Linked DNA regions of Actinoalloteichus fjordicus. Each later gene encodes a partner of the first gene's protein in a complex. Links are inferred from orthologs where the notes say so. Each region holds a gene or a part of one and is shown in the gene's direction. Other genes may lie near its edges. The genes, in order: secA and secY.

Region 1 (6,967 bases):
ACCCGAGTCGGCGATGGTCGCTCGATCGGGCCACGTTGAGGTGCGTCCGGATCGATCGAGCCGTACGCGAGACGATCTTCCGCCGAACGGTGTACCCGCGATGCGGCCGTTCCGGGGAACTCGTCGGCCGTTCGGCTCGTTGTAGGGGTATGACATGGCCGAACGCGGTTCCGCGAGCTTGGGGGAACAACCCGAGCCGGGCCGCGTTGGGTATCACCCAATCGGGTGATGTGAAGACCGTTCGGGTTCGTCGGACCGCCGTCAAAACTGCTCGTCAGGTGCTGGGGTCACGTTCTGTGTTCGATCGCCGTCCCCCAAGTCGGGTCTGTCATCCAGGTCACGGGACGGCTAACGTCCTCCGCTATCGACGGACGTTCCGAGAGAACGGCGCGGTTGAGCAGCGACGAGGGAGGGGATAAGTACAGCCATCGGGTGATGGGCAGATGCTCCCGGAAGGGTGACAGCCGATCCTCGAATGCCCGTAAAAGTTCACTCGCACGACTGCGAGGAGGTCGCGTATGGACATCGTCGTCAAGGGCCGCAACGTCGAGGTGCCCGAGCACTATCGGACGCATGTAGCGGAGAAGCTGGACCGCCTCGAACGTTACGACCGCAAGGTCATCAGCTTCGACGTGGAACTCTTCCACGAACCCAACCCGAGGCAGACGAAGAACTGCCAGCGGGTGGAGATCACCGGCAAGGGCAAGGGCCCCGTGATTCGCGCGGAGGCATGTGCGGCCGACTTCTACGCCGCCCTGGACGGTGCCGTCACCAAGCTGGAGAGCAGGCTTCGTCGAGCGCACGATCGCCGCAGAGTCCACTACGGACGACGCAACCCCACGTCGGTGGCGGAAGCCACCTCCATGGTCTCCGACATGTTGCCGGACGCGACCACCGGCCACGTCAATGGCGAGCGAGGGAGCACAGCCGTGTTGAAGGCGACCGAGGTAGAGACGGCAGAGCACCAGGAGAGTCACGAGCTGCCTCCGCAGCGGTGGCAGGACGCCGCCAACGGCCACGAGCCAGGGCAGATCGTTCGGGAGAAGGAACACCCGTCGACGCCGATGACCGTCGACCAGGCTCTGTACGAGATGGAGCTGGTCGGCCATGACTTCTACCTCTTCGCCGACGCCGAGAGCGGCAGGCCGAGCGTGGTGTACCGCAGGCGCGGCTTCGACTACGGCGTGATCCAGCTCGTGTGAGGCAGTCGTGCGGCCGGTGCCCGGCGCGGGACCAGGCGGCCCGCGAGCCGTCGTGACGCCGGGACGGCCGGTGCCGCAGAACGGCCGGTGAGCAGCTGATCCGCTGCCGTCACGGCAGCGGACGACCTCGTGGTTCCCTGCGGAACCTCCGCCCCGTCGCATGCATCGCGGCGGGGCGGAGTGCTGTCCTCCTTCTCCCCGTGGTGTCTGCCCGCTGGTGAGTTCGCTCGAGTCCGCCGCATCCGCCCCCCCCGCAGCCCGACCTCGCCGCAGCCGCCGCCCTGCGCCTGCACGGTCGCGACCGCCGCCGAGCAGGGCCGTCTGCGCGCCGAACAGGGAGGCCTGCGCGTCAAGCGGCGACCTGGCGGAGCCGGACACCCGAGGACGTGCGAACAAGCGACTCCCGCGCGGCGGGTAGGCGACAGGATGCGGGCACGGCGGGCAGATCCGGCATGGTCGGCGGGACTGACGGGGAGTATTCACCGCCCGACATCGCGCGCTCACCTGCGGTGATGTGTCTGCCGGTCGACCGAGCGGCCTGCCTGCACCAGGGAAGTCGATCCGAGTGGCTCGGGGCGGTGCCTTGCCGAACCGCTCGAATGCCGACCACCTTGCGAAGCACCAGGGATGATCGGGCATTCTTAAACGAGGTGTCCATCGGCGGGTGACGAGCCCACCACCTGCGTGGATGCCGTCGACACCCTGTCCATGCCTACGATGGCGGCAAAGCGTCCTGACCGGGCGCATGACGATCAGCTAGTGAGGTCGACCGCATGGTCCTGTCTCGACTGCTCCGCGCCGGCGAGGGCAAGACGCTCAAGCGCCTGCGGATGATCGCGGCGCACGTCAACTCCCTGGAAGACGAGTTCGTCGATCTCAGCGACGCCGAGCTTCGTGCGAAGACCGCCGAGTTTAGCGAGCGGCACTCCGCAGGCGAGTCGTTGGACGAACTCCTTCCCGAGGCGTTCGCCGTTGCCAGGGAGGCCGCCAAGCGCACGCTCGGCCAGCGGCCCTTCGACACACAGGTCATGGGTGGCGCGGCACTGCACCTCGGCCAGGTCGCCGAGATGCGCACCGGTGAGGGCAAGACCCTGACCTCGGTGCTCGCCATCTACCTCAACGCCATCTCCGGCGAGGGCGTCCACGTCGTCACGACCAACGACTACCTGGCCAGACGTGACTCCGAGTGGATGGGCCGGGTGCACCGCTTCCTCGGCCTGAAGGTCGGGGTGATCGCGCCTCAGATGACGCCGGATCAGCGCCGTGAGGCCTATTCGGCCGACATCACCTACGGCACGAACAACGAGTTCGGCTTCGACTACCTGCGCGACAACATGGCCTGGAGCATCAAGGACTGCGTCCAGCGCGGGCATCACTTCGCCGTCGTCGACGAGGTCGACTCGATCCTCATCGACGAGGCCAGGACCCCGCTGATCATCTCGGGTCCGACCGACCAGTCCTCTCGCTGGTACCAGGAGTTCGCGCGGCTCGCGCCGCTGCTCAAGCGCGACGAGCACTACGAGGTGGACGAGCGCAAGCGCACCGTCGGCGTCTCCGAGAAGGGCGTCGAGCTGATCGAGGACCAGCTCGGCATCGACAACCTCTACGAGGCGGCCAACACCCCGCTCGTCGGCTACCTGAACAACGCGCTGAAGGCCAAGGAGCTCTTCAAGAAGGACAAGGACTACATCGTCCGAGGCGACGAGGTCGTCATCGTCGACGAGTTCACCGGCCGTGTCCTGGCAGGCCGCCGTTACAACGAGGGCATGCACCAGGCCATCGAGGCCAAGGAACGGGTGCCGATCAAGGCCGAGAACCAGACGCTCGCCACGATCACGCTCCAGAACTACTTCCGGCTGTACGACAAGCTCGCCGGGATGACCGGTACGGCACAGACCGAGGCCACCGAGCTGCACCAGATCTACAAGCTCGGCGTCGTCAGCATCCCCACCAATCGGCCTGCCATCCGTAAGGACCAGCCGGACCTCGTCTACAAGACCGAGCAGGCCAAGTTCGAGGCGCTCGCCGAGGACATCGAGGAGCGGCACCGCAAGGGCCAGCCGGTGCTGGTCGGTACTACCAGCGTCGAGCGCTCCGAGTACCTGTCGAAGCTCCTCACCAAGATGTCCGTCCCGCACGAGGTGCTCAATGCCAAGCACCACGAGCGGGAGGCGCTGATCATCGCGCGCGCCGGGCTCAAGGGCGCCGTCACCGTGGCCACGAACATGGCCGGTCGCGGTACCGACATCGTGCTCGGCGGCAACCCGGACATCATCGCCGACGAGGAGATCCGGGCTCGCGGGCTCGACCCGGTGGAGACGCCGGAAGAGTACGAGGCGGCCTGGGACGAGGTGCTGGCCGAGACGAAGGCGTCCGTCGACGCCGAGGCGTCCGAGGTCCGCGCCGCAGGCGGTCTCTACGTGCTGGGCACAGAACGACACGAGTCGCGTCGGATCGACAATCAGCTTCGTGGTCGTTCAGGCAGGCAGGGCGACCCCGGCGAGTCGCGGTTCTACCTCTCGCTGGGCGACGAGCTGATGCGCCGCTTCAACGCCGCGATGGTCGAGGCCGTGATGAACCGGCTGCGGGTGCCGGAGAACGTGCCGATCGAGCACAAGATGGTCACCAGGGCCATCCTGTCCGCCCAGACTCAGGTCGAGCAGCAGAACTTCGAGATCCGCAAGAACGTCCTCAAGTACGACGAGGTGATGAACAAGCAGCGTCAGGTCATCTACGCGGAGCGCCACCGGGTGATGGAGGGCGAGGATCTGCAGGAGCAGATCGAGCACATGATGACGGACGTGCTCACCGCGTACGTGTCGGGCGCCGCAGCCGAGGGCGACGCGGAGGACTGGGATCTCGAACAGCTCTGGACAGCCCTCAAGACGCTCTACCCGGTGAGCCTCGACCACAAGAAGCTGGTGGAGGAATCGGAGCGCGGCCTGACCAAGGACGAGCTGCTGACGGCCGTGCTCGCCGACGCTCGTGAGGCGTACCGGATCCGTGAGGCCGAGATCAACGAGAAGGTCGGCCAGGAGAACGGGATGCGGCAGCTCGAGCGGCGAGTGCTGCTCTCCGTCCTGGACCGCAAGTGGCGTGAACACCTCTACGAGATGGACTATCTCAAGGAGGGCATCGGCCTGCGGGCGATGGCCCAGCGCGACCCGGCGATCGAGTACCAGCGCGAGGGCTTCGACATGTTCGCGGCGATGTTGGAGGCGCTGAAGGAGGAATCCGTCGGGTTCCTCTTCAACATCCAGGTCGAGCCCGCCGACGGCGCGAAGCCTGCGGCAGCGCCTGCAGGCCCGCCGGTCGCCGTCACCGTCGGTGGTGGCGGCTCCAACGGCGACCCGGCGGCGACCCCCGCGCTGGGCGGCCCGGGCGGCAACGGCCGGGCCAATGCCAATGCCAATGCCAACGGTCAGCGCAATGGCAACGGCCGTCGTCCGGCGCCTCCCCAGCAGCCGCGCGCGCCGCGTCCGGAGGAGGCCGTGCCGCCCGCCCTACGGGGCAAGGGCCTCGGCGGCCCCGGCCAGCAGCGGCTGACCTACTCCGGCCCGGAGGAGGGCGGCGGCGTCGAGACCCGTCGCAGCGGCCAGAGCGGGAGCGGCGGCGCAGGCGGACGAGCGAACAACGCCAGCCGCAAGGACCGACGCGCCGCAGAACGGGCGCAGGCCAAGCGCGACAAGCGGAGCTGACCCGAGACGGTCATCGAGACAGCCCACCAGAGCGGGGCAGGCGTCGGCGCCTGTCCCGCTCTGGTGTTCGGCGGTGGTGGGCGATCGCGCTCTGGTGTTCGGCGGTGGTGGGCGATTCTGTTGTTCCTCCCCCCCCGCCGCCACTCTGGTCGTGCCTGCGGGAGTCGTGCCGACAGTCGGCGGGAGGCGCGCACTCCCGCCGACGTCGTCCGCCGGCAGGCTGACCAGACCCCGCGCAGGCTGACCCGAACCCGCGCAGGCACCGGCCCGGCCGGACCGGCTGGTCGGCCGCGCACCACTCGGTCACCCGGCGATTGGATCGGCCACCCGCGCGAAGCGGTGTCCGGCCCGCTCACAGCCTGAGGCCTTGTCGGGTCACCCGTGACCTTGTCGGGTCACCGCAGGATCAGCACCTGATCAACCCCCTCGCCGTTCGGTGAGTCCGCGACGATCCGACCTCGGTGGGCGCAATACCTGCAGAGCCGTGCCGAGCCATCTGGTCCCGCGCAGCTCCAGCCGCAAGGCCACGGCGAAGACCCGATCGCGGCCCCGCACCGGCGCCGTCGACTCGATCACGGTTTCGCTGACCTGCTGTGCGTGCACCCGGAGCAGCCTGCTCGGCGGATTCGTGCTCGGCCCGTGCCTGGCCCGAGGTGCGATCAGATAGTGCAGGTCGGGGACCAGCAGCCGTCCGAGCTGCAACCGTGACCGCCTGCCGTCCAGGATCTCCACCAAGGCGTGCAGCGCCTGCCGGGCGATGCGATGCGCCGAGGGCGTCCGACCGGGTGGGTCCGGCGACGTGGTGGACGCCGGGATGTCGGTACCTGCCATGGGATGTCGCTGTTCGGCGTTCGACCGAGCCGTGGCGAGCCTGCGCAGGACGGGAATCGGGACCTGCGACGTCGGCGACGAGGACACCGGGAGCGGTGGTGAGAGCCGTGCCCAGTCCGGTACTGCCACGACCTCGACCGGGACGGACGCGAGCGGCGCGGCCACACTCGGCACCGTGATCCGGGATCTCGCCGGGCGAGGAGACCTCGGGAGCGTCGCGCTCGGTGGAGCGGCCCGCTGCGGGCTGCCGTGCAGCGGCGGGTCCGGGGCGATGCTCGACGGTCTCTCGATGCTCGATGGACTTTCGACGCTCGATGGTCTCTCGCTGCTCGGGCAGGCCGCAAGCGGCGCGGCAGGTGATCGCACGGCCGATGCGCCTGCCAGCAGCAGGCTCACCGTGAGCCCGGCGAACGCAGGCCGATCCAGGGGTTCCACCACGGGCATCGCGGCGATCACGCCGGCGTCAGCGGCAGTGGGAGACAGCAGACTGGTCATCTCGATTCCCTCCAGCGAAACGGTTTCCGTGGAGGAAGAGCGGGGTGGGGGGTTGATCCGTACAGTCTTGGCGCTGAAGTCACTCGAAAGTGTCGGAAGAGCGGGTGCTCCGAGGCTGTCTTCGGTTCCCGCTCTGTCGTGAGCGGGGATCGGCGTGGCTGAGCTGCCAGGCGGTAGGAGGAGCCATGGTGACCGACGACGACGCCGCAGATCGCCGCGCTCGACCCCGCGCAACTGCAAGACAGGGGGTCGAAGACAGGCTCTTAGACTGGCGACGTGACGCTCTCCGGACTGGTGCTGGACTTCTTCGGCGTGCTCACCGACAGCGACGGTGCGCCGGATCACGCCGAGCCGCCCCTGGTGACCCTCGTGCGATCGGCCAGGGCCACCGGGCTGCGCACCGCCCTGCTGTCCAACGCGGAAGGCAGACGAGCCGACGACGGACTCGGCGAGCTGTTCGACACGGTGGTCGTCTCCGGCGAGGTCGGGCTGAGCAAACCAGATCCGAGGATCTACCGACTCACCGCCGAACGACTCGGCCTGGCCACGACCGAATGCGTGTTCGTCGACGACCTGCGGAGCAACGTCGCAGGTGCGGTCGTCGCGGGCATGATCGGCATTCACCACCAGACCGTCCCGGCCACCGTCGCCGAGCTGAACATCCTGTTCGGCCGCGAGTTCCCGCACCGTCAACCGGACTGACGCACCCGAGGCGGGCAGCCGCCTGACCAGCCGGGCGGG
Region 2 (6,362 bases), 5.6 Mb from region 1 along the record:
GAAAGGGGTGGGTTCCGAGGCGACCGGGCTCGTGTTGGACTACGCCTTCCACGTCGCCAACCTGGCATGCGTGTACTTGAGCGTCATGGAACCGAACCAGGGAGCGATCCGCGCCTACGAGCGGGCGGGTTTCAAGCGGCAGGGCATCCGCCGCAACGCGAATATGTGGCTTGGTGAGCGGGTCGATGAGGTGCTGATGGACGCCATTCCAGCCGAGTTCGAGGGTCCCTCCTTGGTCAAACAGATGTTCCGCTGAGGCGATCTCGGCGAGAATCCGCGGTAGGTAGGCGTGGTACGGACGCTTCCTGGCGATCTTCGCCTGGGCTCCGTCCGAGTGCGGCCGAGGACATGCGGCGGGAGCCCGCCGAAGGGCGATGAGCTGTCCCGACAGTGGGCGCGAGGGCGAGGCGTCCGCCCTGCCGTTCGTGGTCGTGGACGGCGATGGTGGGCGATGGGAGCCGGTCGTCGCGTACGTGGCTTCTCACCTGGGCGGACCGGCGGTGTGCGACCTCGTCCGGGACGTGTGGATGAATCGTCCCTCGACGAGTGGTCCCAGCTCCTCGCCTGACCCGTCAGGCCCGGCGTCCCGCTGCCGATAACCATCTCGGTAGGAAGTCGGATGAAGGAGCGGACATGACCAACGCGCAGTCGCTCGAGGATCGGATCGCCACACGGATTCAGGCGTCGTCGTTAGGGGTCGCGGTAGCCGATCCGGTGAACGGGCCCGATCAGGGCGTCTACATCGACAACCCCTACAACGCGATCAATCCGAGCGTGCAGACCAGGTTCGGCAAGGACCCGAGGAAACGGATCGTGCAGTACGCGCCCGGGTCGGACACACTGCTGTCGGTCATCCCGCCGATCAAGGCGAAGTCCCTCGGCTACGGCGACACTCCGCCCTCCCACGCCGAACGCGTCAAGGCCTACCTCGACTGGGGCGCAGCGCGGGCCGTCGGGCACCCCTTCATCGGCGTCTGTGAGAGCTTCAACACCGTGGTCATCGCCATCCTGGCGGCCAAGAACAGCCCCCTGGCCGACGGCACCGTGATCGAGTACATCGGTGTGAAGCAGGGCAACCTCGGACACGCCATCGCCGTCATCGGTCGCGCCAACCAGACGGAGTCCGTCGGCCAGACGATCCCGGCCCCAGGTCTGTGGGGTGCCGACTGCATCGTGGTCGATCAGTGGTACGCCCTCCAGGCAGGCACCGTCCCGGTCTTCCACGTCGCGGGCCCGCACGCCGACACCGACTACGTCGCCTTCCTCACCACCGGCACCACCCGCACCGGCCTCTACGGCACCTTCACCAAGGACGGCACCCGCGCCAACATCAACCTTCGCTCGTGACACTGCGGGTCTCCACGACGGGCAGGCATTGACGAAACGGCGGTCGATGCCACCCGATCTCGCCAGGAGCCGGACCGGACCGCAGACAGGGGCCGGTTCGGCTACCGGGGTGACTAGAGACCTACGAGGACCATCGCCGATGACGGCTTAGCGGGGCGCTCCGGGCTCCTCGGGCTTGCGCACCAGCAGTTGCGCCTGCTGGAACTGCCGCTCGCCCTCCCGCGGCTCGCGCACCAACCGGGCGACCTCGACGAACCCGGCCTGGCGTGCCGACTCCGCGAGGCTGCCGGGCGACCATCGATAGGCGAGCGTGACCTTGTGGTCGAATTCCTGCGGCAGCGGGTCGTCACCGGCGAAGAATCCGAGCAGCAGGTGGCCGCCCGGCGCCAGCACTCGCCGGAACTCGGCGAACACGGCAGGCACGTGCTGCGGTGGCGTGTGGATCACGGAATAGAACGCGAGAATGCCGCCGAGAACCCCGTCATCGACGTCCAAGGCGGTCATCGAACCCTCGTCGAACCGCAGATCCGGATGAGCCCGGCGGGCCAGGGCGACCATCTCGGAGGACAGGTCGATGCCGAAGGCGGTCGCCCCGAGCGCGTGCAGATGCGCGGTCACGTGGCCGGGGCCGCAGCCGACATCGGCGACCGGTCCGGCATCGTGGGCCCGCACGAGTTCGGCGAAGGCGGCCAGCATCGCTCGTTCCATCGGCAAGGTCTCGAGCACGTTGCTGAACAGTTCGGCGTACCGGGGCGCAACGGCGTCGTAAGCAGCCCTGATGTCGTGCACGACAGCGGGTTCGGTCACGGCGCGAACCGTACCGTCGTCGGTGCCCACGGCCCGGCGCTGGGCTGGTCCGGCTTCTCCACGGTCGCTGCTGTGCCGATCTGATCCTTCGAGCGGGACGGCGTCGGCGGCGGAGGATCGCCCCGCGATCTGATCGATGGATGTCGCGTCGACTGCTGTGCTCGGACGCCCGCCGGAGTTCGTGACACGCGCGGCTTGCGCCATCGGCGTCTCGGCTTCGCCTCGGCGCGGAGCAGGTCGGTCCGACGGGCACGGTCGTGACCATCGAACTCGACGACGATCGGCCCCCGCCTGCGCCCGAGGTCCGTGTCAGCCGACCAGAGCCGCACCTGATCATCTCTCGGCGATCAGAGGGGAAGCCGGCCCGCCTGCGCGTGGCCGTCGACGACAATGATCACCCGACCGGGCGAAATCAGGCGGTGATCCTCCCGGCGAGTCGGCCCCGGCCGGACATCGCACCGCCCCGAGGCCGGGGAACGCCGGAATCCTGGCCTGTCTGCGGCTGCCTGCCTCGCGTCACGCCTGGTCGCTCACATATCCGCTCACGTATCCGCTCGTCGGGCCGTGCCCCGATACGCGGTCTGGCCCCGCCGGCGGCCGTCAGACGTTGCCGCCTTCGGCGGTTGACACGGCGGAACCCGTGTCTAGCGCGGCTGATCACCCGCAATACGTCCGCGCACCTTGTGGGGCATGACCACCCTGCTGTTAGAGTCGGCACACGCTTCGTGCCTGGAGGCACGCAGTGTTCCTGGCGTGCGCGCCAGGCCCGTGTACTGCCGGCACCGTGCCGGCCTATGCCGATCGTCGGAATGAGAACCCGACGACGCCGAGGAGGTCACGCGTGCTCAGCGCCTTCCGCTCGGCTCTCACTACGCCGGACTTGCGCCGCAAGATTCTGTTCACTCTCGGAATCGTGGTGATCTACCGGCTGGGGGCGAACGTTCCGTCGCCTGGGGTCTCCTCCACGAACATCCAGGAGTGCCTCAGGCTGGCTGAACAGGGCGAGAACCAGAACCTGTACTCCTTGCTCAACCTGTTCAGCGGCGGTGCTCTTCTTCAGCTGTCGGTCTTCGCGCTCGGCATCATGCCGTTCATCACCGCGAGCATCATCGTGCAGCTTCTCGGCGTCGTGATTCCGCGCTTCGAACAGCTTCGCAAGGAAGGCCAGGCCGGTCAGGCCAAGCTTCAGCAGTACACCCGCTACCTGACCATCGCCTTCGCGGTCCTTCAGGCCACCACCGTCGTCGCCCTGGCCCGCTCCGGCGCCCTGTTCCAGGGCTGCAACGAGCGCGTCATCCCCGACGACTCGATCTTCAGTCTCGTCGTGGTCGTCATCGTCATGACCGCGGGCGCCACCCTCCTGATGTGGATGGGTGAGCTGGTCACCGAGCGCGGTGTCGGCAACGGCATGTCGCTGCTGATCTTCGCCTCGATCGCGGCCCGCATCCCGGCTGAGGGTGGCAACATCCTCCAGACCGCAGGCGGCGTCGTCTTCACCGTGGTCTGCGTGTTCGCCCTCGCGATCATCGTCGCGGTCTGTTTCGTCGAGCAGGCACAGCGCCGCATCCCGGTGCAGTACGCCAAGCGCATGGTCGGCCGCCGGATGTACGGCGGGACCTCGACCTACCTGCCGCTGAAGGTCAACCAGGCGGGCGTCATCCCGGTCATCTTCGGCTCCTCGCTCCTCTACCTGCCGCAGCTGCTGTCGCAGCTCTCCGGCGAGGACAACTGGTGGCGACGGTTCGTCGACGAGTACCTGGTGCCGCAGTCGAGCTGGGTGCACATCAGCCTGTTCTTCCTGTTGATCATCTTCTTCACGTACTTCTACGTGTCGATCACGTTCAACCCGGATGAGCGCGCCGACGACATGAAGAAGTTCGGCGGCTTCGTGCCGGGCATCCGTCCCGGCAGGCCGACCGCCGAGTACCTGAGCTTCGTCTTGTCCAGGATCACGTTGCCCGGCTCGCTGTACCTGGGCATCGTGGCAGTGCTGCCGAACTTCTTCCTGAGCGTCACCGGTGACGGGAACAACCAGAACTTCCCGTTCGGCGGCACGGCGGTACTGATCATGGTCGGCGTGGGCCTCGACACTGTGAAGCAGATCGAGAGCCAGCTCATGCAGCGCAATTACGAAGGGTTCCTCAAGTAGTGCGACTGGTTCTTGTTGGCCCGCCTGGCGCGGGCAAGGGCACGCAGGCGGCTGTGCTGAGCGAGGCGCTGGGGATTCCCCACGTCTCCACCGGCGAGCTGTTCCGTGCCAACATCGACAATCGGACGCCGCTGGGGACCGAGGCCAAGCGCTACCTGGACGAGGGTTCGCTGGTTCCGGACGAGGTCACCAACGAGATGGTGCGGCAGCGCCTGCGGGAGTCCGATGCGGTGGGGGGGTTCCTGCTCGACGGGTTCCCCCGCACCATCGGGCAGGCCGACGTGCTTGCCGGAATCCTCAAGGACCAGGACGAGCACGAGCTGGACGCGGTGCTGGAGTTCAAGATCCCCGAGGAGGAGGTCGTCTCCCGGATGCTCGCTCGCGGGCGGGCGGACGACACGGAGACGGTCATCCGCAAGCGGCTGGACGTCTACCACGACAGCACCGAGCCGCTGCTCGACTACTACCGGGACAAGCTGGTGGTCATCGACGCCCTCGGCACGGTGCAGGAGATCTCCGATCGCGCCCTGAGCGCGTTGCGAGCCAGGCAGGGCGGCTGAGTTCGGATGCTCAAACGGGGTAGCGGGATCGAGCTCAAGACCAGGGGCGAGATCGAGGCCATGCGTGCGGCCGGTCTCGTGGTCGCGGGCGCCCTGCGGGCGGTCGGCGCGCAGGTCCGGGCGGGGGTGAGCACCGGCGAGCTCGACGAGGTCGCCGAGCAGTTCATCCGTGACGCGGGCGCCGTGCCGTCGTTCAAGGGCTACCACGGCTTCCCCGGATCGATCTGCACCTCGGTGAACGAGCAGGTCGTGCACGGCATCCCCTCGCGGGAGCTGATCCTCGCCGACGGAGACCTGATCTCGGTCGACTGCGGCGCGATCCTCGAGGGCTGGCACGGCGACTCGGCGGTGACCATGGCCGTCGGCACCGAGTCGGCGGCCGATGCGCTGCTCTCCGAGGCCACCCGGCTCTCGATGCTCGCGGGCATCGAGGCGGTCCGGGTGGGCAACCGGCTCGGGGACGTCTCGTGGGCGATCGAGGTCGCGACCGTCCAGGCCTGTGAACGCGACGACCGCGAGTACGGCATCGTCGAGGGTTACGGCGGGCACGGGATCGGCTCCGAGATGCACATGGAGCCGTTCGTCCCCAATCACGGCAAGCCGCGTCGGGGCCCGAAGCTCAAGGTCGGCATGGCGCTGGCCATCGAGCCGATGCTGACGCTGGGCACTGCTCAGACCAGGGAACTCGACGACGAGTGGACCGTGGTGACGGCCGACGGCTCGCGTGCGGCGCACTGGGAGCACACCGTCGCGGTCACCGAGGACGGTCCCTGGGTGCTGACGGCGCCGGAGGACTGACGCCGCCGCGCTCAGGTTGATCCCCGGCGGGTTGTCGGCAGGCCTGCTCGCCGGGTGGCGGGCCGGGGGAACCGCTCGGTCTCGTCGAGCCTCCTCGGCCTGCGCAGCCGGCTGCCCTCGAGCCCGTACCGACCCGGATGGTCCTGAGGTCGCGGTGTCGCAGTGAACGTTGTCCGGTCCGACTTCCTGCGGATACCGTGTGAGGATCATTTGTTCGGCCTTTGCTCGGGTTTCGGCCCGAAGCCCGTCGAGGACGAGGGAAACTAGTCCCGTGACCGAGCCACCCAGCCGCGAGGAAATGCGCGCGTCCGACCGCGACCGGAAGCGGACTCAGGAGCACCTGCACTGGGCTCACGCCGAGGGCCTGATCGACCTCGGCGAGTTCGACACCCGTGTGCGGGCTGCCTGGGACGCCAAGACCGGCGGTGAGCTGGCGAAGGTGACCCGCGACCTGCCGCCGGCCCGGCCGCAGGGCAAGGACCAGGCGAAACCACGCAGGCGGGTCTTCAGCGAGGACGCGGGCGGTGTCGCATTACGCGTGCTGACGATCATCTGGCTGAGCGCCACCGTGGTCAACCTGATGGTGTGGGGCCTGATCGACCTCGGCTCCTTCGAGCTGTACCCGTGGTGGCTCTGGGTGGCGCTCCCACCCGGCGGCGTCCTCGGGGTCCTCTACGCGACCGGCATCGGCAGGCCGCGAC

The links.
Region 2: the proteins of secA (region 1) and secY are in contact, whole or in part, in a crystal structure (PDB 3DIN), measured with the Thermotoga maritima proteins. The link is inferred for Actinoalloteichus fjordicus from one-to-one orthologs. Residues at the interface, in WP_004082002.1 of Thermotoga maritima: Glu261, Ala262, Arg263, Lys300, Ala301, Arg302, Thr303, Ile304, Ile305, Leu323, Tyr324, Asp325, Pro326, Val329, Ser330, Tyr333, Ile336, Lys340, Phe345, Val349, Glu363, Phe364, Tyr374, Ser375, Gly376, Gly377, Glu393, Ile395, Thr482, Ser483; in WP_004081795.1 of Thermotoga maritima: Glu108, Gly109, Glu110, Glu111, Ala236, Glu237, Arg238, Arg239, Ile240, Thr241, Ile242, Gln243, Tyr244, Ala245, Arg246, Arg247, Val248, Thr249, Gly250, Arg251, Arg252, Val253, Tyr254, Gly256, Ala257, Ser258, Thr259, Tyr260, Leu261, Pro262.

Annotation. Positions count from the first base shown.
Region 1 is NZ_CP016076.1:6,258,397-6,265,363, reverse strand. Bases 1,590-5,100 are described here. They hold secA (preprotein translocase subunit SecA), read left to right. Parts: upstream 1,590-1,975; coding sequence 1,976-4,900; downstream 4,901-5,100. Outside these bases: hpf (ribosome hibernation-promoting factor, HPF/YfiA family), read left to right, coding at 519-1,202; UA74_RS26715 (Rv3235 family protein), read right to left, coding at 5,318-6,226; UA74_RS26710 (HAD-IA family hydrolase), read left to right, coding at 6,503-6,928. UniProt on the Escherichia coli protein: Required for protein export, interacts with the SecYEG preprotein conducting channel.
Region 2 is NZ_CP016076.1:659,812-666,173, forward strand. Bases 2,244-5,149 are described here. They hold secY (preprotein translocase subunit SecY), read left to right. Parts: upstream 2,244-2,995; coding sequence 2,996-4,303; downstream 4,304-5,149. Other genes in these bases: UA74_RS03090 (adenylate kinase), read left to right, coding at 4,303-4,863; map (type I methionyl aminopeptidase), read left to right, coding at 4,870-5,149. Also shown: UA74_RS33265 (GNAT family N-acetyltransferase), read left to right, coding at 1-256; UA74_RS03070 (hypothetical protein), read left to right, coding at 634-1,347; UA74_RS03075 (class I SAM-dependent methyltransferase), read right to left, coding at 1,495-2,154; more of map, read left to right, coding at 5,150-5,661; UA74_RS03100 (DUF1707 SHOCT-like domain-containing protein), read left to right, coding at 5,933-6,362. UniProt on the Escherichia coli protein: The central subunit of the protein translocation channel SecYEG. Consists of two halves formed by TMs 1-5 and 6-10.